4 regions of the Paenibacillus sp. JCM 9796 genome follow, and region 1 is predicted to be linked to each of the others. Evidence: riboswitches for the same ligand, from Rfam matches in the RefSeq annotation. Region 1 holds a riboswitch; each other region holds the start of a gene.
The links. A riboswitch is a leader RNA that binds a small molecule or an ion and turns the genes downstream of it on or off. The one in region 1 is predicted to bind cobalamin.
Positions count from the first base shown of each region.

Region 1 (5,489 bases):
GAATATGGGCGCTGGGATGCCTCCGATGAGGATACCAATTACGTAGTGCCGGGCTGCCAGCACAAATATCGGACTACGGCTCTCTTGCTGGTTTCTGAAGTATGCGGTGCATACTGCCGATATTGTTTCCGGAAGCGACTCTTTCGCAATGACGTTCATGAAGCGACGAAAGATATGGATCCCGGTCTAGCCTACATTGCGAGTCATCCGGAAATTAACAACGTGCTGCTTACCGGAGGAGATAGCTTGATTCTGGCAACAGCCAAATTGGAAAGTATCCTGAGCCGGTTAAGAGAAATCGACCATGTTAAAATTATACGGCTCGGTTCGAAAATACCTGTTTTTAATCCGATGCGGATTTATGAAGACGAACGATTGCTGGAAGTCATCCGCCGTCATTCAAACGTAAACCAGCGGATTTATGTGATGGCGCATATCAATCATCCTCGCGAGATTACCGCCGAAGCCAAGAAAGGCTTTGAAGCTCTTCATCAAGCCGGCGCTATTGTTGTCAATCAGACGCCTATTCTTAGAGGGATCAACGATAACCCCGAACGATTGGCAGAGCTGCTGGATAAGCTGTCATGGGCCGGCGTAACCCCCTATTATTTCTTCGTCAATCGTCCGGTGGCCGGCAATCGCGAGTTCGTTCTGCCGCTGCAGCAAGTGTACCGAATCGTGGAAGAAGCCAAGGCGCGCACTTCAGGCTTAGGTAAAAGGGTGCGTCTATCCATGAGTCACACCTCCGGCAAAATCGAAATTCTGGCTATTGATAACGGAAAGGCCTATCTGAAATATCACCAGTCGCGGGATAACGAATACGGCAAGTTCATGGTGTTGGATTGCCCTGAAGATGCGGCATGGTTCGATGATCTGCCAGGTAGCGATCAATATTGGCAGAAGCCCCAAAAGAAAACCGATGAAGTTATTTCGGTGAATGAGCTCCCTGATCTGCCGCGAGCGCATGCTAGATGAACAACCACATAAGTCATGTAATAAAGCATCGCTGTGCTATATTCTAACTTGATATAAACAGGATAATAGGATAAGATCTTAATTAATTACAACTGAAAACCTGTGGGAACAAGGTGCTCTAGCCATAGCTAAAGCTTAATAGGGAAGTCCGGTGCAAAGCCGACGCGGTCCCGCCACTGTAACGGAGGAGTCTCAGCTATACTGCCACTGATCTTGATAAACGTGGATCGGGAAGGCCGCTGCTTGTTCGCATGCAATCATAGGCATCTTTTCCTTCTTTTTGTTGAGGTGAAGACGTCTTTTTTGCATGGTTTTTCATTTGGATCATCCTATGTGGAGTGAATCCGGCTTCACTACATCCTATTTTAGAAGAGGAGATGTGCAAAATGACGGCAGTACTGGCTAAAGGACCATTCCGGGCAGATCATGTAGGTAGTTTTTTAAGACCGGAGCGACTTAAACAAGCGCGTTTACAAAAGCAAAATGGGGAAATTACAGCAGAGCAATTGCGTATCATTGAAGATGAAGAAATCGTCCGGCTTGTTGACATGCAAAAAAAATCGGGCTTGGCCGCTGTGACGGACGGTGAGTTTCGACGCGCTTGGTGGCATATCGATTTTCTATCGCAGCTTGTTGGTGTTGAGCTCTATGAAACGGAGCAAGGGATTCAATTTCAGGGTGTTCAAACCAAAGCTCACGGAGTGAAAGTAACAGGTAAAGTAGATTTCCATAACCATCCTATGATCGAGGATTATAAATTCCTTCATCAAATTGCAGGCAATCATGTTGCTAAATTTACAATTCCTAGTCCGAACATGTTATTTTTTAGAGGGCATATTGAAGAAGACGTTTTATCCGAATCATGATGAATTTTTTAATGATTTGATCGCAGCTTATCAAAAAGCGATTCAGGCTTTCTACGATGCCGGTTGCCGCTATTTACAATTGGATGATACCTCGTGGTCCGTATTTTTCTCCGAGAAAGGTCAGGAACAAATTGCGGCAAGAGGCTTTTCTGCGGAACAATTAGCACAGCTGTTCACCAGGGCTATTAACGAATCGATAGCCAATAAGCCGGAAGATATGAAGATTACGATGCACATATGCAGGGGCAATTTTAAATCTACTTATGTGGCCAGTGGCGGGTATGATCGCGTATCCGAATTTATTTTTGGCAAACTCAAGGTAGACGGACTGTTTTTAGAATTTGATGATGAGCGATCCGGCGGATTTGAACCTTTACGTCATGTAAATAGAAAGGATATCCAACTTGTATTAGGATTAATCACGTCCAAATTCGGTGAACTGGAAAATCCGGAGCGTATCAAAGCAAGAATTCATGAAGCTGCCCAGTATGTAAGCTTGGATCAGCTCTGCTTAAGCCCCCAATGCGGTTTTGCTTCAACGGAAGAAGGCAATCTTCTCACGGAAGAGGAGCAGTGGGACAAAATACGTCTTGTCGTTAATATTGCACAAGACGTTTGGAATTAATACGGGAATGGTGTGACAAAACCTTGAGAAATCAAGGTTTTTTATTTTTTTCCAAATAATAGTCCGGTTGAGGAGTCAACCGTCAATCATAATTTTTATCTCTTTAACGAAAAATAAATAACAATAATTTTAAATTAAGGAGTCCGATAATGCGATGTTGAAAATTTTGCTTTCTTTGGCTTACTTGATCATCGTTATTTCTTTGATCGCTTCCATTGTATTGATCCGGAGGCAGCGAACCAAAGAAATGGATAAAGGAGTGAATCCCACTTCAGTCAAGCATTACTTCATCGCTAACCCCATGATGATAGCTTATGTGCTGTTTCCGATTGTTCTTGCGATCGGAGCCGCTATTTGGATGTATTATTTTTATTAACGCGGAGGACTAACATGGAGAGAAATAAGTATTATGTATCGGTTCAATCCAGGTCGATCATGTCTAATCAAGGCGATGCCGCCTATGAATTAGAAATCGAGGCAACCGACGAAGAAATTAAGCAGCTTCAGGAGTTGTTTGAAGTCGAGGAAGATTTCGAGATAGACACTTTTTGGAGAGCGCATGCGGCAGGCATTCCTTATCATTACGACCAGGCCAACGTCGGATACGATATGGCCTTACAAGAAATCTATCGAAAAATTCACGCTCTAGGGACGAAGGAAACGAAAGATCAAATTGAAAAAATGCAAATTTTGAATCAATCTTTAACCGGAAAGAGGGACTAGGGTCCCTCTTTTTTAGTCAGGAAAGCGTTAAAAACAAGCAGTAGACTCTATTCCGGAATATCCGGAAAAAGGTCTATTTTTTTTGCACATATGATTTTACAAACGATTTCAATGTAATAAAAAATGACACAATATTTATAATTAATCGTTTTTTGTTAAAAAGACACAATAAAAATCCCCATTAATTGTTGAATGATGATAATGAAATCAGGTTTTTTACGTCATATAATATAACAATAAGGGACGGGGATCATACATTAACAACCTTTTCCCAAACATTTGTTAAGTTATATATCATCGTTTAAGCAGGGAGAAAGGGATGTGATTTTATGCAAGTGGAAGCGAACCCGTACAACTGGCCGTTTGACGGGAAGATTGTGCCGGAGAAAACGGCGCTTGTCATCATCGATATGCAAATCGATTTTTGTGGAAAAGGGGGGTATGTGGATCGGATGGGCTATGACATTTCCTTGACGGCAAGAGCCATTCAGCCTATTCAAGCGCTGTTGGAGAGGGTACGGAAAATTCCAGGTTTTACGGTCATTCATACGCGGGAAGGGCATAAGCCCGATCTTTCCGATCTTCCTGCGAACAAAAGATGGCGAAGTAAACAGATTGGTGCGGAGATCGGTTCTCCCGGGCCCGCGGGCCGTATTCTTGTTCGGGGGGAGCCGGGCTGGAACATTATTGAAGAACTAAGGCCTTTGGAAGGGGAACCGGTGATCGACAAGCCCGGCAAAGGAAGTTTTTATGCGACGGACCTGGATTTGATTTTGAAAAACAAAGGCATTACACATTTGATTTTAACTGGCATTACCACCGATGTATGTGTGCATACGACGATGCGGGAAGCGAACGACAGAGGTTATGAATGTTTGATTTTGGAAGATTGCACCGGGGCGACGGATATCGGCAATCATCAGGCGGCTCTCAAAATGGTAACGATGCAGGGTGGGGTTTTCGGCAGTGTATCCGACTCTTCCCGGGTGCTGAAAGCGTTGGAGCATTTCTAAACGGACAATTCGGCTATCTATCGTTGAGGAGGACATCACATGATCACGGGAAATGAAACCAAAGTTATTGTTGGCGATGAGATGGAATGGGAGCTAATGCCCAACCACAGAGAGCTGTATCACCGGGAAATCTTGAATGCACAGCAGGCGGATGGGCTGGGAATAAGGACCAGCTCCATCCTCTGGGAAAAAATCGGTCCGGGCGGACAGGTGCTCCCGCATTATCATGATGTAGCGGAAATCATCCATATTACGGTTGGGAAAGTAAAGCTGCTGTGTAATGGGGAGTGGAAAAACTATCAGGCCGGGGATACCTTTCACGTTCCGGCAGGAACCGTACACTCCGTACTTAACGACGATATCGTTCCGTCGGAGCAAATCAGTATCTTCCTGCCGGTTGAGGAAGCTGTGCCGCCGAATCAATTTTTTAACACGCACTTGGTAAAGGATGTTACAAAAAAGGATGGTGATAATGGATGAACACCCGCATGCTTCCGAGAGAATTGTCGATTTCTTGGTTACGGGAAATGTATCAAAACAATGTTTGGAGTCCTGAAGAAGTTGTGAATGAAATCATAAACCGGGCCGCCGAAGATGCGGAAATGAATATATGGATTACGCTGCCCAGCATGAAGATGATTCAGCCTTACTTGGACCGTCTGAAGCTTTTGGACAAGGGACAAGCGCCGCTGTGGGGGATTCCTTTTGCGATCAAAGACAATATTGACTTGGCGCATGTACCGACAACGGCGGGTTGCCCGGATTTTGAATATACGCCGACAGAACATGCGACCGTTGTAGAACGATTAATTGAAGCTGGAGCTATTCCCGTCGGCAAAGCGAACCTGGATCAATTCGCAACCGGTTTGGTGGGAGTAAGAAGTCCTTACGGCGAGACAAAAAACGCCTTGCGTGGAGAACTGATCAGCGGGGGTTCAAGCTCAGGTTCCGCAGTTGCTGTAGCGCGCGGTCATGCAGCTTTCGCTCTGGGGACGGATACTGCGGGGTCGGGACGTGTACCGGCTGCCTTGAACAGGCTTGTCGGTTATAAGCCGACGCTGGGAGCGTGGTCGACAAAAGGCGTTGTTCCGGCCTGCGCCGGCTTGGACTGTGTTTCGGTGCTTGCGCACAGTTTGGAAGACGCGCTCGCGGTAGATGCTGTAGCGCGGGGCGTTGATCATGCCAATCCTTGGTCACGAAGCTTTCCGGCTCCGACGCCTGCGCTCCCTCGAAAAATTTATTTGCCTAAGGAGCCGCTGAATTTTTTCGGAACCTTTGCGAACGAGT
Region 1 covers NZ_AP043723.1:5,278,647-5,284,135, forward strand. The annotation lists gene ACZ439_RS25405 (KamA family radical SAM protein) at 1-975, shown strand, start outside; cobalamin riboswitch at 1,070-1,266, shown strand; partial or broken gene ACZ439_RS25410 (5-methyltetrahydropteroyltriglutamate--homocysteine S-methyltransferase) at 1,362-2,466, shown strand; gene ACZ439_RS25415 (hypothetical protein) at 2,621-2,842, shown strand; gene ACZ439_RS25420 (hypothetical protein) at 2,857-3,189, shown strand; gene biuH (biuret amidohydrolase) at 3,519-4,202, shown strand; gene ACZ439_RS25430 (cupin domain-containing protein) at 4,242-4,682, shown strand; gene atzF (allophanate hydrolase) at 4,679-5,489, shown strand, end outside.

Region 2 (5,489 bases), 2.0 Mb from region 1:
ATGAGGGCAGCATAGCGGATTATTTAAATTTGACCGGCACCAGGAAGCTGCAGCATAAGGGGCTTCCGAAAATCCTGATCCCGACAACATCAGGGACAGGGTCTGAGGTAACGGATATCGCCGTCTTTAACCTGGAGTCAACCAAGGACGTCATTACCCACAACTACCTGCTGGCGGATGTCGCGATTGTAGACCCAGAATTCACGTACAGCGTTCCACCCCGTGTAACGGCTGCCACTGGCGTAGATGCCTTCACTCACGCGCTTGAAGCTTATACGTCGATCCAATCCTCTACGCTCACGGATGCGCTGGCGTTGGAAGCGATGGATTTGATCGCCAAAAATCTTCGCAAAGCGGTATGGCAAGGCCACGATCAAGAGGCAAGAAGAGCTATGTCCTGGGGGAGTATGCTGGCGGGAATGGCCTTCTTCAATGCAGGGACGGCCGGCGTTCATGCGCTGGCTTACCCGCTCGGCGGATTATTCCATATTTCACACGGGGAATCGAACGCTCTCATGCTGCCTTATGTGTATGAATTTATTCTTCCCTCCTGCCTGGAGAAGATGGAGAAGGTTGCCTTCGTTATGGGGGTAGGACGCAAAGAGGCATCCACTCGGGACAATGCGCTCGCCGCGCTTCAGGCGATTCGCGACCTGACTCAAGATGTCGGCATCCCGTCCTCCCTTCAGGCCTATGGCATTGAAGAGAAGGATATCGAGCTGCTGGCCCAGGACGGAGCCAAGCAAACACGCTTGCTGCAGAGGAGTCCCAAAGCCTTAACTTTAGACGATATTCGTCATGTTTACCGCAGAGCGCTTCAAGGATAGGAGCACGTCGAAGGGCGTGGCAGGCCGAAATGTGACGCTTGAATAAGACGCCAGACGCTGGGGGAATTTGCCTGGCGTCTTTTTTTTTGCGGGCTTTTCACTACGCGAGTGGTAGATCGTGTAAACTTATAGTAATATTTTCATCGGAAGATGTTCGAATCGGCGGAAGCTGAAAGAAGAGCGCTTACGAAAATTCAAGTTGAGAGAGATTGCGAAAAAGGGTGGAACCATGCCGTCATTTTTAGAGTTCTTTTATGAACGTCTCAAAAAGAAAGAGTTTGACAATTATCCGTTTATGATCTCGCTTCATCACGGACTGGCTTATACCGTACAGCTGGAAGACCGGGTTACGAACCTGCTGATGCTGCCTTTCGAACAAACAGGTCTGGCCTACATCGAACCGAATCCGAACCCCGGCAACGTGGTGAACGTGCATCCTTATTACAGAGGCAGGATACTGCTGGAATTCGAAATTCTTCACGGCACGGACCTGCATAAGCCTAAAACCGAGGAGCAAGTGCTCGAATTTCTGTACCGCAACGCCTGGCAGCTTCATCAGTTGGCCGAAGGCATGCAGGGAAGCTTCGAGGATTACATGGTGAAGTTTAAAATGATGTGCGACTTTCTGCGTTACTTTAATTCCGTCGTTGTCATTCCGAATCGTTCGTAGAGGGAAGGGCTTGCGGCGGGAAGAAACATGTATCTATCCCGGGCCGTCCACGAGGAACGGGGGAATCCCTATGAAAAACGTACCAGGGGGAGGGGAACAGCCTTGTTACCGATGGAACAGGAAACGATGGCGCTGCTCGTCGGCGGTTTCGGCATCGTCATGGGCATTTCGTTTGTTTTTGTCATTTTGCTTTGGATAAAAGGGCGAAAAGAAGTATACCGCAGCGCCTTCGGGTGGGTGATCGCGCATTTCGTGGTGTTCAGCGCAGCGGTGGCCTGCTGTCTGAAGGCGATCGGCACGAGGCCGACGCACCCTTCGATGGCTTCGGAAGGAAACTCGCTGTGGCTCGGCATTGGCGGCGTCCTGTGGGCGGCCTCCATGCTGATCTTGCTCGGCGCGATCGCCGCATTCACGGCACGGGATACACATCGCGGGGAGTAACGTTAAGAGGTTCAGCTCTTTCGCTGCCCGGGGCCCCAGATCGCTTCCTTCTCCGCTTTTGACAAGTTCCGTCTGACAAGCTGATACGACTCTTCAAGCATGTTCTCAAGCTCCTCATCCGCCAGCTTTCCGTTCAAGATGACGGTATTCCAATGCCTTTTGTTCATATGATATCCCGGCAGCACGGTGTCTGGATACGTCTGGCGCATCAGCCAGATTGTGTCCGGATCGGCCTTCAGATTGACGCTCGGGACGCCGGATTGATGGCCTAATAAGGCGAACATTTTGCTGCCGACATAAAGCACCGGAAGATCGGGCTCGAACGGGTAACGCAGACTGGTTCCGGGTTTCTTCAACGCCAGGGCGATCAATAACTCGTGATTCATTTGACAAGAGGCTCCTTTCAGCGGCGGTTTTGCCTTTATTTCAGCATATCCGATCCCGGCTCTGATGAAAAGCCATAACCGCAGCTGGCCGAAGACTTGCGTGACCACGGGGCATAGGCATCAGGCCGGGCGCCCAGCGCGGCGACAAAAGCGGCAAGCACTCCTGACGCGTGTCATCTCAACCTCCCGCATCAAGCTCCCTTTCCGACAAAGAGTTGGACAGTCTTGAAATAATCGTGCTATCATGGGAGTTGATTATCAAAGAAATGCGTGAATACGTACCTAATTTTATATTGAGTTCAGAGAACAGGTGCCGATATGCCGCCATTGCGCGTATCGGCTTAATAGGGAAGCCGGTGTAAGTCCGGCACGGTCCCGCCACTGTAAGCGAGGAGCTTTTTCCGACCCAGGCCACTGTCGATTCGTCGATGGGAAGGCGCGTGAAAAAGCGATGAGACGCAAGTCAGGAGACCTGCCTGTTTTCCGCTGCCTTGTCACGATCGAACGCGACGAGAGCGGCAAAGTCACCAGAAAGCCTACGCGGATAGGGGGGTGTACGGGAATGGGTTCAGGCGTACTGCGGGTTAGAGCCAAGCGCTTGCCGTCATATTCGGCAAACGCGCGGGAATTTACCCCGGCAGCAGCCGGTTCACTTTATCGTCAAGCATCTTTCCGAGAGGAAGGATGCTTTTTTTGCGTGGGTTGGTTTGTTTGATGGTTCCGCTATTATCGTTCAGCGACTGGAAGGGAGGACGAAACGATGAAAGGCAAGCTATCGGTTATCGGATTTGGCCCCGGCAGCTTCGAGCATATGACGCAAGCGGCGAAAGAAGCGATCATGGAGAGCGAGGTCATCATCGGCTACAACACATACGTGGATTTGATCCGCGGTTTACTGAGCGGGCAGCATATCGTACGTACCGGGATGACCGAGGAGGTCAGCCGGGCGCAGGAGGCGGTTCGGCAGGCGCAGGCCGGCCGGAAAGTCGCGGTTATCTCGAGCGGGGACGCGGGGGTGTACGGGATGGCCGGCCTCGTCTACGAAGTATTGATGGAGCAAGGCTGGCGTCGGGACACCGGTGTCAACGTGGAGGTGATTCCGGGCATCTCGGCGATCAACTCGACGGGTTCGCTGCTTGGCGCGCCGATCATGCACGATGCCTGCACGATCAGCCTGAGCGACCATTTGACGCCCTGGGACCTCATTATTAGGCGGGTCGAAGCGGCGGCGGCGGCCGACTTCGTCATCGCGTTATATAACCCGCGAAGCGGCCGGCGCACCCGGCAAATCGTCGAGACGCGCAGCGTGCTGCTGCGTTACCGGTCGCCGCAAACGCCGGTTGGTATTGTCAAAAGCGCCTACCGGGACCGGGAAGAGATTGCCATCACGACGCTCGAACGCATGCTGGAGCACGACATCGGCATGCTGACGACGGTTATTATCGGCAACTCGGCGACGGTCGTCTACGACGGTCTGATGATTACGCCGCGCGGCTACCAGCGCAAGTATACGCTCGGCGCGGACGTGCAGCCGTTGAAGCCGCATGAGCGGCTGCGCGCCGAGGCGGAGCCGTGGTCGCTCGAAGCGCGGGAAGGCGCTGTTGCGACGGCGGAGCGAGAGCCGGCAGCGGGAGCGGCGAAGAGCGAAGCGGCTGCCGCAGAGGCGACGGCTGCGAAGGAAGCGGAGGGCGCAGCGGGGGACGCTGCCGCGTCGCCGCTAGCGTTGGCGCTCGAGGCGCTGCGGCTCGTGGAGACGCAGCGCGGTGCGGCGAACGCCGGAGCGCCGGCCGAGACACCGTCCTGGCAGCGCGAAAGCGATCCGTTCCGGCGGCGGGAGATTCTCGAGTTCGCCGTCAGCCCCGGGCTCGCGGAGAAGAGATTGACGGCCGCCCAACTGACGCTGCTGGCCGACATCGTGGGCGAAGACGGTTCGATTGAATATACGCCGCATCATCAATGGCTTGTGAGGCTCGTGACTTCGGAGCCGCAGCAGGCGGTATCGCGGCTGGAGGCGGCTGGGCTGCTGCTGGCGCCGGTCGGCGATGTCGCGCAAATCAAGGCATGCGATTTTTGCAATATGGACAAAGCGGATTCGGTTCCTTACTTGGAGGATCTGCAGCAGCGAATCGGCGGCCTGAAGGTGCCAAAGGAGCTGCGCATCGGTTTCAACGGCTGCGGAATGGCTTGTTACGGCGCGGTGCGGGAAGATATCGGCATCGTGTACCGCAAGGAAAAGTTCGATCTGTTCCTCGGCGGCAAAACGGTCGGCCGCAACGCTCATCCGGGCATCCCGGTGGCTGAAGGCGTAGAGCCGGATCGCTTGCTGGAGACGGTGGAGCGGATCGTCAGGCGGTATGCGGATGAGGCCCATCCGAACGAGCGTTTTCATAAATATTATAGCCGGATCAAGGAGCTTGAAGGATATCGTTACCGGGAAGTGCCGGTGTTCAAGATTGAAAATGCCGTCTGCGGCGATTAAACGAAGGGAGGCGGATCGTAGATGGACGCCTTGTTATTTGTCGGTCACGGAAGCCGTGATCCGGAAGGAAACGAAGAGGTGCGCGCCTTTGTCCGTTCGGTGGAGAACGGGCTGGATGTGCCGATTGTAGAAACATGTTTTTTGGAGTTCGAGTCCCCTTCCATGCGGGAAGGCTTTGCCGCGTGCGTCGCCCGGGGGGCGACCCGGGTTGGCGTTGTGCCGATTACGCTGTTTGCGGCGGGACATGCGAAGCTCCATATTCCGGCGGCTATGGATGAGGCGAAGCGTCAGTTTCCCGGTGTCGAATTTATTTACAGCCGACCGATCGGCGTGCACGAGCTGGCGCTGGATATTTTGCAGACCCGGCTGGCGGAGGCCGGTGTCGACGGTTTGATCGAATCGCCGGATACGGCGCTGCTATTGATCGGAAGAGGAAGCAGCGACGCCGATGCGAACAGCGATTTGTTTAAAATATCCCGGTTGCTGTGGGAACGGCTCAACGTGCAATGGGTCGAGACGGCGTTCATCGGCGTAACCGCCCCGCGGGCCGACGAAGGCGTGGACCGCTGTGTCAGGCTGGGCGCGAAACGCATCGTGCTGCTGCCGTACTTTTTGTTCACGGGCGTACTGATCAAGAGGCTGGAGCAGCTGACGGCCTCGTTCGCGGAGACGTATCCGGACCGCGA
Region 2 covers NZ_AP043723.1:1,579,238-1,584,726, reverse strand. The annotation lists gene ACZ439_RS07735 (iron-containing alcohol dehydrogenase) at 1-827, shown strand, start outside; gene ACZ439_RS07730 (hypothetical protein) at 1,057-1,497, shown strand; gene ACZ439_RS07725 (hypothetical protein) at 1,600-1,938, shown strand; gene ACZ439_RS07720 (MmcQ/YjbR family DNA-binding protein) at 1,950-2,324, opposite strand; cobalamin riboswitch at 2,616-2,818, shown strand; gene cobJ (precorrin-3B C(17)-methyltransferase) at 3,085-4,803, shown strand; gene ACZ439_RS07710 (sirohydrochlorin chelatase) at 4,825-5,489, shown strand, end outside.
Region 2: another riboswitch for cobalamin. It lies ahead of cobJ (precorrin-3B C(17)-methyltransferase); the one in region 1 lies ahead of ACZ439_RS25410 (5-methyltetrahydropteroyltriglutamate--homocysteine S-methyltransferase).

Region 3 (5,489 bases), 2.2 Mb from region 1:
GTTCCGCCCGGCCGAAGCCGAAGGAAGCTCGCTGACCGTCAGCTTCGTCGTTTCCTTAAGCGCACCGGCCGGAACCTGGAGCTGAACCTCCGCTTTGGCGTCGGCAATGACGGTTTCGGTATCGGCAGCTGCCGCTTTTTGCACGTTCACCGTATTGGCCGCCAAGTCCTTCTTGAGCGTATCGGCGGCATTCGCCGTCATTTTCTTGTCTGCGTTCAAGACAATGGCCGGCTTCGCGATCTCATGGATCGGCTTCCGGTTGTTATACGGCATCTCCAGCTTCTGAACCACATCGGCAGCCGCCGGGACGGTCGGCGCCACCGGTACCCCGACAGCGCCCGTTCCTCCGGTACCCGCGCCGGCATTCAAATCCTTGCCGCCGTCCAGCGTATAACGCCACGCCACCGTATCGCCCGGCTTCAAGGACGTGGAATCCGCCCCTGTGCTCAGGTAGGTGCCGTTGACCGCGTACATCCAGCCGCTTAGCGGCCCCCGGTCGAATTCCCGCAGTCCGTCAATGCCTTGGACGTAAGCCGTCGAGCCCGAGCCGGACGATTGAACGCGGCCTGCGCCCAGGGCCCGGATCAGAATGGAATAAGGCGTGTCGCCGCTCTGCAAGGAAACCGAGGTCGAAGGCAGGATCGTCCCCATGCTGCTGTCCCCGGTTACGGACACATATACGACAGGATTGACGACAGGACCCGTTCCTCCGTCTGTTCCGCCCCCGGTTCTCGGTTGAATCGTCACCGGTTGCGAGGTATGTACCACTTTCGGCGCCTCACCGGTCACATAGCCCGATATATCGAGGGTATAGGTTCCTGCAGGCAATCCGGCGAATGTGGCGATGCCTTCACTGCTTGTTGTGGCGGTCAAGCTTCCGATCTTCACTTGAATGCCGGCTGCGGGAGAAGCCGGCTTATTGTCCGCGAGCGTCTTCTTCACCGTAACGGTGAACGATTCGTTAGCCTTAGGCTGTGCAGGATTCAAGGCAATCGAATCGACCAAATACGTCGACGAGTTCCACTCCGCGTCGAATCCGCTAATATAAACGACCGCCCGGTCCCCCGGCTGCAGCGTATATTGATCCGCGCCGACCATTCCCGGATTCCACTTGCCTTGGCGGTAGATCGCATAGAGCCAAGCCCCGGCATCAGCGCCGACGGATTGGATGTACGTTCCGAAGCTGGCGTGTTCAAGCTCGTAAGGAACCTGGTTGGCATCTAGAAGCCGCACAACGCTTTCCAGCAAATTCGGAGAACTCGCCTTCCCTTCGGCATAAGTGCCCGAAGCTCCTTCAATTTGAATCGCCGCCGTTCCGACCTGAATCGTCTTGGAATCCTTGACGATCTTCGGCGCAAGCCCGTCTTGATAGCCTGTTACAACCGCTTGATAGGTGCCGCCGGGCAAGCCGGACGGGAACAACGCGTATCCGTTTGCGTCCGTCTCCACCTTACGTCCGCCCAATTCTACATAAACGCTGGCGGCAACCGTGACGACCTCGTCCCTTGTAACGTCATAATCCCATACCGACCGATAGACCTGAACCGTTACTGCCTGGCCTTCAACCGGCATCGCCGGCTCCACCTTAATCGAATCCACCAATGCGGTACTTATGCCTGTATAGTACAAATAAATGTCATCGCCGTTACGCAGGGAGTAGTCAGCCATGCCCAGGTTATTCGTGCGGGCATAATCCCAGGAGCCCTGGCGTTTGACATTGTACCCCCACCAGGTGCTGTAGTCGCTTTTACCGGAAATTCCGTTGATCGTATGAATGAAATGGCCGTCGCTCTCTTGAAAAGGAACCCCCTGCGCATGCAGCACTTGAGCCACAGCCTCATAGGCAGTCCCCACTATGGCGGAGCCTTCGGCGATCGTACCGGCGGGGCCTTCCACATGAACCGTCACGCGAGCTGCGGCAGGCGCTCCGCCCCCTGTGGTCAGGATCGCCTCATACGATCCGCTGTCACCGTTGACAGCCGTATGGAAGGCCGCCAGCGCCACAAGCGATTGCACCGTGGCCCATCCGTCGGAAGAACCGCCGGCCACATGGGCAAATCCGCCGTCGCCTTGCCGGTAACCGAATAAATAGGTAAGCGGGTTGCCGTTCGCCTTCGCGAAGCCTGAACTGCGCGCGTCGAGTCCGGCAGCGGACAACGCGAGAATGACCTGTGCGGTGCTTTCCGCATTTTCCCCATACTCCGAAAATCCGCCGTTCGCTAATTGCTGCGAGGACAGCCATTGAATGCCGCGGTCCATCGCCGGCCGGACACCGGTGTGCGCGGTATGAGCGGCCAGGGCGTTCACAGCAGACGCTGTAATGTCGATGCTGCTCGGCCCTCCGGCCCCAAGCGGCCATCCGCCGTCCGCATTTTGCTGCGCGAGCAGCCATGCCACGATTTTATCGGGATTCCACTTCGCGGTTAACGGAATGTGATAAGCATCGCCGCTCAAGGCCAGCAGCGCATAAATCGCGCCGTTCGTTCCCTGGGCAGTCAGCACATCGCTGTTATAAATGCCCTCAATAAGGTTGTACGAACTCGACCCGGCCGCGATCTGCTCGGGGTTTCCTCCGGCCGACTTTACGCCTAACGCAATCCGGGCATAGTCCGTTACCTTGCTGTAACGTCCGCCGTTCTGCTGAAGCTGCTCGCGGACGGATGATAAATATGAGGCCGGCACCTGCTTCCCGGCTGCAGCCAGCGCATAAGCATCCCAATCGGAAAGCGCGCCTCCATTCGCATCCAGGATGTAGCCGGCCGCATCGTCTATAGCCTGAGGAACCGTGACAAGCCCTCTCCCCGCTCCATCCGCATACGCAGGCGCCAGCCCGCCAAGCATGGATATGAGCAAGCACCAGCTTAGCAGGACCATGCTTATCTTGTTGATCCATCTGTTACTCTTCATCTGTTGTCCTATTCCCCTCTCTTGAAACTGACCTTCCTTAAACTAAAAAAGCACCCCTTCTCTATGAAGGGATGCCGATACGCATGAACCTGCAGGCAATATTACGTTCCTGACGGATTGCCGTTCCCCCTTCTCCTAATTTCGCGTAGGCGACGGTGTTCTCGGGTTAGACAGATATCCTGACTTGCGGATCGAAGCCGGACTTCCGTCATCCCAACCGCCCCCCCTAAACCAACTGAAGGACAGTGACATCATGGAAGCCGCTCCCCGCTTACAGTGGCGCGACCGTGCCGGATTCTCACCGGACTTCCCTGTTCGCCGAACGCCGGCATGGCTAGCCTCCCGTTCGACATCTACCCGAGCAAATGATTCAATTATGTACAAAGAATAACACGATCCCCAAGCATCGTCCAACTATTTCTTGCGGGCCAACCGCCCGCGGTCCTGACGCGGGGCCTCATCCCGCCGTACGCTTCGATCCACTCGCTTACAGCGGGCGGCTTCAGGATTCCATCACAAACCGGCCGGTAATTTTCTGCAGATTTCCGGAAATGCTTTTGAGCAAATCCGCTTGCTGCGCAATAAGCTCGGTAGCCAAGTGATGCCGTTCTCCGCTGCTCGCCATCGCTTGGGCGGACGCAGTGAACTGTTGAGAAATATCCCGAATCGCCTGCATGCTGCTTTCCATCGAATGAAGCCCAAGCTGAATTTCACGCATCTCCGCAGAATGCGCGGACGCTTGCTCCGCAGTCAGGCGGCACTTGTCGGCCACAAGGCGAATCATATCGCTCAATTGGCCAATCCTTCGGATTCCCCGTTCTACGGCAAGCCGTTCCGCTTTCACCGCATCCGCGGCTTCTTTCGATTTCAGCGCCATATTGTGCGTCAGCCCGATCGCGCGTTCCGCTACCTCATTGGATGTAACGGCAAGCTTCCTCACTTCGCCGGCAACGACCCCGAATCCTCTGCCTTCTTCGCCGGCCCTCGCAGCCTCAATCGCGGCGTTCAGCGCGAGCAGGTTCGTCTGTTCGGCAATTTCACGCATGTACAAGATGAACTCTCTCATTTCTTGCAATTGCCGCTCCAGCTCTTCCATCGAGCTCACGCTCCGCTTGCTCGTTTCCTGCAGGTCATTCATGTCATTGCGCAATTCCAGCGTCTTCTCCAGCCCGGCATGCGACGATGTCCGGGCCTCCTCGGATATCTTGCCCGAAAGCTCCATGTCTTGACCGGCCCGGCTGACTCTGTCGTGAATCTGCTGCATCCGGCTGCCGTTAAGTTCGATGAGCTGCAGCTGGTCATTCGCTCCCGCGCTCACTTCCTGCATGCTCGCTACCAGCTGCTCAGCCGAAGACAGCAGCTGCCGAATTTCGTCGGCCTGCTCGGACCCGATCTTATTCACGGTGGAGGAAGCCTCCTTCATGTCGGACAAGATCGCTCTCATCCCTATCACAATTTTGTTGATCTCAAACGAAACTTGTCCGAGCTCATTGCGCCTGGAGCCTGCCGAAGCGGGCATCAGCTTGCCGGAAGAAATGGCTTTCATGCGGCCCATCCAGCTCTTCAAGCTTTGAAGTACCGTTCGATGAAAATACAAGCCCGTCCCGGCGAACGCCGCCAGCACAAGAAGGCCCGCCCCGGCGCGTTCCCCCCACGAATCGGCCAGCCCGAGGCCGCCTAAAGCGATCAGCAAGGGAATACTGTAAACGGTGTACCAGGTTGCCTGAAAAGATAAGGATTGCACGATCACACCCAGCCGCAAATTATAAGGCGAAGCTCCCGCCCCCGGAATGTTCACAGGAGTCGAAACATCCAATATAACCTCACCGGTGTTACGGTGATAAATTTGAGCTAACGGCTTGTCCGTTTGCGCAGCCGCCAAGCCAACGACATCGTTGAAGACCGTCCCCTCGCGCAGCCGGTTTGTGTGCAGAACGGATAGTCCGTGATGCTCGACAACCAGGAAGTATTCATCATTTTGAAGCAACTGGTCCAATAATACCCGAATATCCTCTGACCGTTCAGACCATGCGTGTCCTTCCAAGAGCTTGCCGATCTCTACAGCGGCGGATTGCACTTTGGCTATTGCGCGGTTTTCCAGTTGTTTAGGTATGTTCATGTCGAAAGCCCCCTTAGAATTAATGTAAGCGCTTTAATAAAACTTTACATGGATTTGATCTCTCTGTGATAGCTCTGTGCGTGAAGTGTTAAATTAAAAGCATGAAATGTTAAAAACCAGCAGTGAACGGCTTGTCTTCCGGGCTCGCTTACATGCTGCACCCGGCATGATCTTTCGAAAGAAAAAGAGGCCCGTCCTGACTCCTTTCACCCTACAATTGGAATAATAAGGTGTCCCCGGTTCATGCTCAGCTGCACGAAGGGCATAGCGTTATTTTTCATGTGGCCAATTTCCCTTATCTCAAGCTAGTTTTCATCACTTCCGTATTAAATTGAGTTATGGTGCGGGTATTCGTGTACACTATGCTTCCAAGACCTGTTCAAATCCAATATTATGACAAACTGTTGAAGGAATTATTTTACAGAAGGATTCCTTCTCCGAAGTGTCGAATCATGTAAATTTC
Region 3 covers NZ_AP043723.1:1,823,135-1,828,623, forward strand. The annotation lists gene ACZ439_RS08840 (S-layer homology domain-containing protein) at 1-2,907, opposite strand, end outside; cobalamin riboswitch at 3,060-3,279, opposite strand; gene ACZ439_RS08845 (methyl-accepting chemotaxis protein) at 3,410-5,026, opposite strand.
Region 3: another riboswitch for cobalamin. It lies ahead of ACZ439_RS08840 (S-layer homology domain-containing protein); the one in region 1 lies ahead of ACZ439_RS25410 (5-methyltetrahydropteroyltriglutamate--homocysteine S-methyltransferase).

Region 4 (5,489 bases), 330 kb from region 1:
TCCATCTCCAGTTTCTTCAAGGCATCAATGACCGGTCTTCGTGAAAAATTCATTTCTTTCGAAATATCCATGACCAATAATTCATCGCCAAACAACCACTTCCCCGTTTTCAAGCCGCTCTTCACGTACTCATACGCCTGTATCGTTTTAGGTATCATTTTGTCCAAGACCAGAACCTCCACCAAACACTAAGATCTTATTGCGTGCTTGGTATCATTCTATGTATCCATGATCCTATTCATTTCCGTGTTCCGAACTTAACTTAATGGAAACAAACCGATAACTCGCAAATTAGATTACGTAATATATATTATGTATACTATATTTCAAAAAGAATCGCCCCTACAGTATCGGGTCGATTTGTACCGCAGCTTGCTTGCCGCTCAGCTGAATCCCGGTTTTGGTGCGTCCGTACGGCTTCAATTCCTGCAGCAGCGACTGCAGCAGCTCCTTCGCTTTCGGACCTTCCTTTCCTTGAAGACGAACGACCGCCAGCACGGCATCGCCGGATTTCAGGATGCGTTCCGCCTGCTGCTTCTTCGTGTCGAAGTCATGCTCTTCGATGTGCGCAGTTAGACGGATTTCCTTGAATTTCGGCTCCCGTTCGCGTTTGCGGGCTTGTTGCTCTTCCTGTTTGGCCGCTCCCTTGCCGATTAGCTTGCAGGGCGGCGGGCTGCTCATCAGCGAAGTGCATACTAAATCGACCTTCAGCTTGCGGGCTAAAGCGAGCGCTTCCGAGGTGGGGACGATCCCCAGCTCCTCGCCGTTGATACCGGTCAATTGAACTTCGGACGCTTTTATCTTTTCATTCATGATCATTGTGAACTCACCCGAACTTTCGTTATAATGATCCATATTACCCGCCAGAAGGAGATTTTTCAATGAGCCGCAAAGAATTGGAAGAGCAAATCATCCGCAATTATCAGCGCGACGAACAAATGATGATCCTCGTATTCGCGCAGTGGTGCGTCAATCACAATCTGGACCCTTTCGATATTTACTTGCGCGCGTATCCGCAGCAAGAAGGCAATGAAGCGCTCCGACAAGCGGTCGAATTAACGGTGCCCAAGGAAGAATCGGAGGAGATTGGGGATGAGACGCTGCTCGGCGTACTCTCGTTGTTTGGCAACGACGAGCTCGCTTATATCGTCACGGAAGAAATCGCACAGCGCAAGAAGAGCAAACGTTAATCTCCTCATCTCATAACGACAAAGGGCCGCCGCCCCTAACGGTTCGACGACCCTCTAGCGCAAGACCAGGCTCAGCGCCACGTCTCCTGCATCGCCTTCCATGCGGCGATGTCCCTCGGAGGCTTGGCACCGAGTCTTCTGTCAGCGGGCAGCGCCTTCCACAGCTCAACGAGCGCCGGCAGCTCCAATCCGTAAGCGGCCAGCACGTCGGCTTCCGTGAACACGTGCTCCGGCGTACCTTCCATGACGCACGCTCCTTCGTACATGACGAGGATCCAATCGGCCCACGCATAGGCCATGTTCAAATCATGGGTGGCCATCGCCACGGTGATCCCTTGTCCATGAATCCGGTTTAACTCCTCCACCAGCCGATGCTCCGAACGACGATCCAGATAGGCTGTCGGCTCGTCCAGCAGCAGCAGCTCAGGCTCAAGCACGAGCACGCCGGCTAAGGCGACGCGTTTTTTTAGACCCAGACTCAATTGATGAAGCGGAGTCTCCGCCCATGGCGTAAGCCCCATCACATCCAGCATGCGTTCGGTGCGCCGGCGTATTTCCTGCTCCTCCAGACGGGCGTTGCGCAGCCCGTACGATACGTCCTCGTAAGTCGTATGTAAGATCAACTGCTGCTCCGGGTCTTGAAACACAAGACCGACTTGCCGGCGAAGCCGCTGCAGGTCTTCGTTCTTATAAACGTAAGGCGCATCCTTCCAAAGCATCGTTCCGGACTTCGGCCGGTGAATACCGACGGCATGCAGGAAGAACGTAGATTTGCCCGAGCCGTTAGGTCCGCAAATTGCCGTGCGTTTTCCTTCAGGTATACGTATATTCAGCTGACGCAGAGAGGGCGTTTGAGCGCCCGGGTACGTGAACGTGACATCTGAAGCTTCCAATATCGGCTTCATCCTCTCACACTCCCCCCACTCGAAGCCAAATACTGAGCAGCGCGAGCGTCGCAGCACCGAGAATGCCTTCGGCTCCGTAACGTCCTGGAATCGGCTTAGGTTCGTAAGGCATAAAGTGAAGCTCTCCGGTAAATCCCCGCGACATAAGACCCTGTGACAACCCCCGATAACGTTGCATCGTCTTGGCAAAAAGCTGTACGAGCAAGGCCGCGACGTCCCGCAGCGTGCGCCAGAAGCCTGCGTGTCCGCCCCGTGCCCGCTGCGCGGCGATCATTCCTTGTGCGGCATCCGAAAGGTGGAACAAGAACCGGTAGGTAATCACCATCAGCTCAAGCACGGCTTGAGGCATGCGAAGCCGCTTCATCACCTGCATCAATTCCGGGAACGGAATCGTGAAGACGATGAACAGCAAACACGCTTCACAGGCGGCTATCCGCACGAACACTTCCACCGCCTGAACCAAGGCCGCCGGTGAAATATACAACCACCCGCGAAATACCGGAACAGCCAGCAGCGCATCCGGCCGGACGCTTGCGGCGGACGAAGCCGCCTCGATCACCCACGCCGGCAAGCTGGTCACATAAAAGAAGCACGATGCGCCGAACAACCAGCTGTACGTCTTTAACGGGATACCCGCGTAACCGACCGTCCAGACCAGCATCCAACAGAAGATCGCAGCCTGAACCGCAGGCTGCGCCGCATACGCAAGCGTCAGCAGCACGGCCGCAAATCCGCATTTCCACATCGGGGAAACGTGCCGCAGCTTATTGGTATACGACAAGCTATCGATCGTATGGATCATCGGTCTTTAGATTTCGCGGCTTTTCCTTTATAAAGCCCGACCGTATACCCGATCACGGCAGCGCCGACGGCGGCCTGCAAAGCGAACAGCATGCTCTCGGTTTCCGCAGGCGGCTCCAGCAGCGGAGCAAACCAAGGCTCGTAGGCCGGCGACAGCTGGCGGATCATATCCTCGGCCGCCCCGTCGGCTCCCCCGAATTCTCCGTCGACAAGAAGCAGCGGAAGCGTGCTCAGCAGCACGACGCCGGCGATAAGCAGGCCGTTTTTCATCCTTTTGGTCATGAATGATCGACTCCTTTCGTTGTATGCCGCACAACCGACAAAGCTTCGGCATGGTGCAACCGCAGCCAGTTCCAGACAAGCACAGTCAACAGTCCTTCGCTAATCGCAAGCGGTACTTGCGTGATGGCGAAAATACCCGAAAATTTCATGAACGAGGCGGCAACGCCCCCTTCTGCAGCAGGGAACGCCAGAGCCAGCTGCACGGAAGTTACCAAATACGTCGACAAATCGGCTAGAGCGGCTGCCGTGAAGACGGCCCACACTTCTTTACCCGTCGTCTTCACCATGAATTTGTAGGCGAAGAACCCGACGATCGGGCCGGCAACCGCCATCGCAAACGCATTGGCTCCCAGCGTCGTCAATCCCCCGTGTGCGAGCAGCAAAGCCTGGAACAGCAGAACGATCGAACCGAGCACGCTCATCGGCAGCGGCCCGAACATCACGGTGCCGAGACCGGTTCCGGTCGGATGAGAGCTGCTGCCTGTAACCGAAGGAAGCTTCAAGGCGGACAGTACGAACGTGAACGCAGCCGCCAGACCGAGCAGCAGCTTCAATTCCGGCGACGTCTTCGTGATCCGGGCAATGGCGCGGACGCCGAGCACGAAGAACGGGATAAACACCGCCCACCAGAAGATCGCCCATCCCGGCGGCAAGAATCCCTCCATGATGTGCATCGCATTAGCAGATTGCGGCTCGTTCACGACAAAATAAACGATAAATCCGATGATAACCGCGATCATTGACAAGACTTTGGACGATTTCATTTAATCTCCTCCCATGAATTTGTGCAACAAAAAAAGCATTCCCAACCGTAGACGGTTAGAAATGCTTCTTATCCTGATAAACTTTCGGAACGAAAGGGGCCATTCACCCTCCGTACGAAAACCGATCGCAGCAGCTTCCTAACACCTCCCTATCTTCCGTAGGTATATCAGTGTCGTCAGAACAGGCAGGTCTCCTGGCTACCAGCATCGACGCCCGCAAGCCGCCTTCCCGATCCGGTTGCGAATCAGTGGCTTCGTGGCTGCGAACTACGCTGTTACAGTGGCGGGACCGCATCGGATTTGCACCGAACTTCCCTATTAAGCTTCAACCTGAAGTTGAAGCACCTGTTCCCACAATATGCACTTGTGTAAGACTAGCCTTAATGTACACGAACCTGCCTGTGAATTCAACCCCCATATCTAACCGATTTCCTGCAATTGTGATAAAATAACGGGTACAGCGATCGGTTCAAGTAGCTGTCAACCAACAAAACAATACATAATTATAATTATGTTAACTAATTGCTGAATACAGGCAGTTAAGGAGCGTGGCCCGATGAACGTAATCAAAGTCAAAGACCGTTTGGAGCTGGAGAAAAAAATCCCGCTGATGCCCTGGTACGTGGAGAAATTCATTAATTATAAACTGCCCGACTTGTCTCCCTCTTCCCTGCTCGAATATGTGAGGGATTACGAGACATTCTTCGGCTGGCTGCTCGCCGAAGGGTTGAGTACGGCCGGACAAATGAAAGATGTGCCGCTCCTCGATCTCGAGCGGCTGCATATGGAGAGCATCGATCATTACAAGATGTTCCTCGCCATGCGCAAAACGAACGCCAATTCGAAAACGACCATTTCCCGCAAGCTGTCCTCGCTGCGCTCGTTGTTTCATTATTTGAGTCAAATCGCCGAGGACGAGAATTTCTACCCGCTGCTCAAGCGCAATGTCATGGCGAAGGTGGAAATTAAACGGACGCATAAACCGAAAGACTCGGCGGCCAAGCTCGAAGGCAAGCTGCTGCAGGAGGCGGAGATCGCCGAGTTTATCGACTATGTGAAGACGGGCTACGGCCAAGACGTGGCATCGAACAAGCAGGCGACCTATGCTTACGAGATCAATAAAACACGCGATGCCTGTCTCGTGAGCCTCATCCTCAACTCCGGACTGCGCGTGTCGGAGGTCGTTAACCTGAACGTCGAGGACGTCGATTTGAAGAAGAAGCTTATTTATGCGTTCCGCAAAGGCAAGAACGACGAGACGTTCAAAACGCCCGTCTATTTCCGGCAGGACGCGGTAGATGATCTGGCCTGTTATTTGGAGCTTCGCAGCTCGGTCTACAAAGCGCCGAAACGCGAGAAGGCGCTCTTCCTTGCTTTGGCTAACGGCAAACAGGAAGGCGAGCGTATGACCAAACGGGCGATTCAGGAAATGGTGATCAAATATGCCAAAAGATTCGGCAAACCTTACTTATCGGTTCATAAACTGCGCCATTCGTTCGCGACGGACTATTACTTGCGCAACGATCTGTACAAAACGCAGGAGCAGC
Region 4 covers NZ_AP043723.1:5,603,764-5,609,252, forward strand. The annotation lists gene ACZ439_RS26790 (GntR family transcriptional regulator) at 1-158, opposite strand, end outside; gene infC (translation initiation factor IF-3) at 343-819, opposite strand; gene ACZ439_RS26800 (hypothetical protein) at 882-1,190, shown strand; gene ACZ439_RS26805 (energy-coupling factor ABC transporter ATP-binding protein) at 1,262-2,095, opposite strand; gene cbiQ (cobalt ECF transporter T component CbiQ) at 2,100-2,897, opposite strand; gene ACZ439_RS26815 (energy-coupling factor ABC transporter substrate-binding protein) at 2,894-3,178, opposite strand; gene ACZ439_RS26820 (energy-coupling factor ABC transporter permease) at 3,175-3,942, opposite strand; cobalamin riboswitch at 4,110-4,306, opposite strand; gene xerS (tyrosine recombinase XerS) at 4,499-5,489, shown strand, end outside.
Region 4: another riboswitch for cobalamin. It lies ahead of ACZ439_RS26820 (energy-coupling factor ABC transporter permease); the one in region 1 lies ahead of ACZ439_RS25410 (5-methyltetrahydropteroyltriglutamate--homocysteine S-methyltransferase).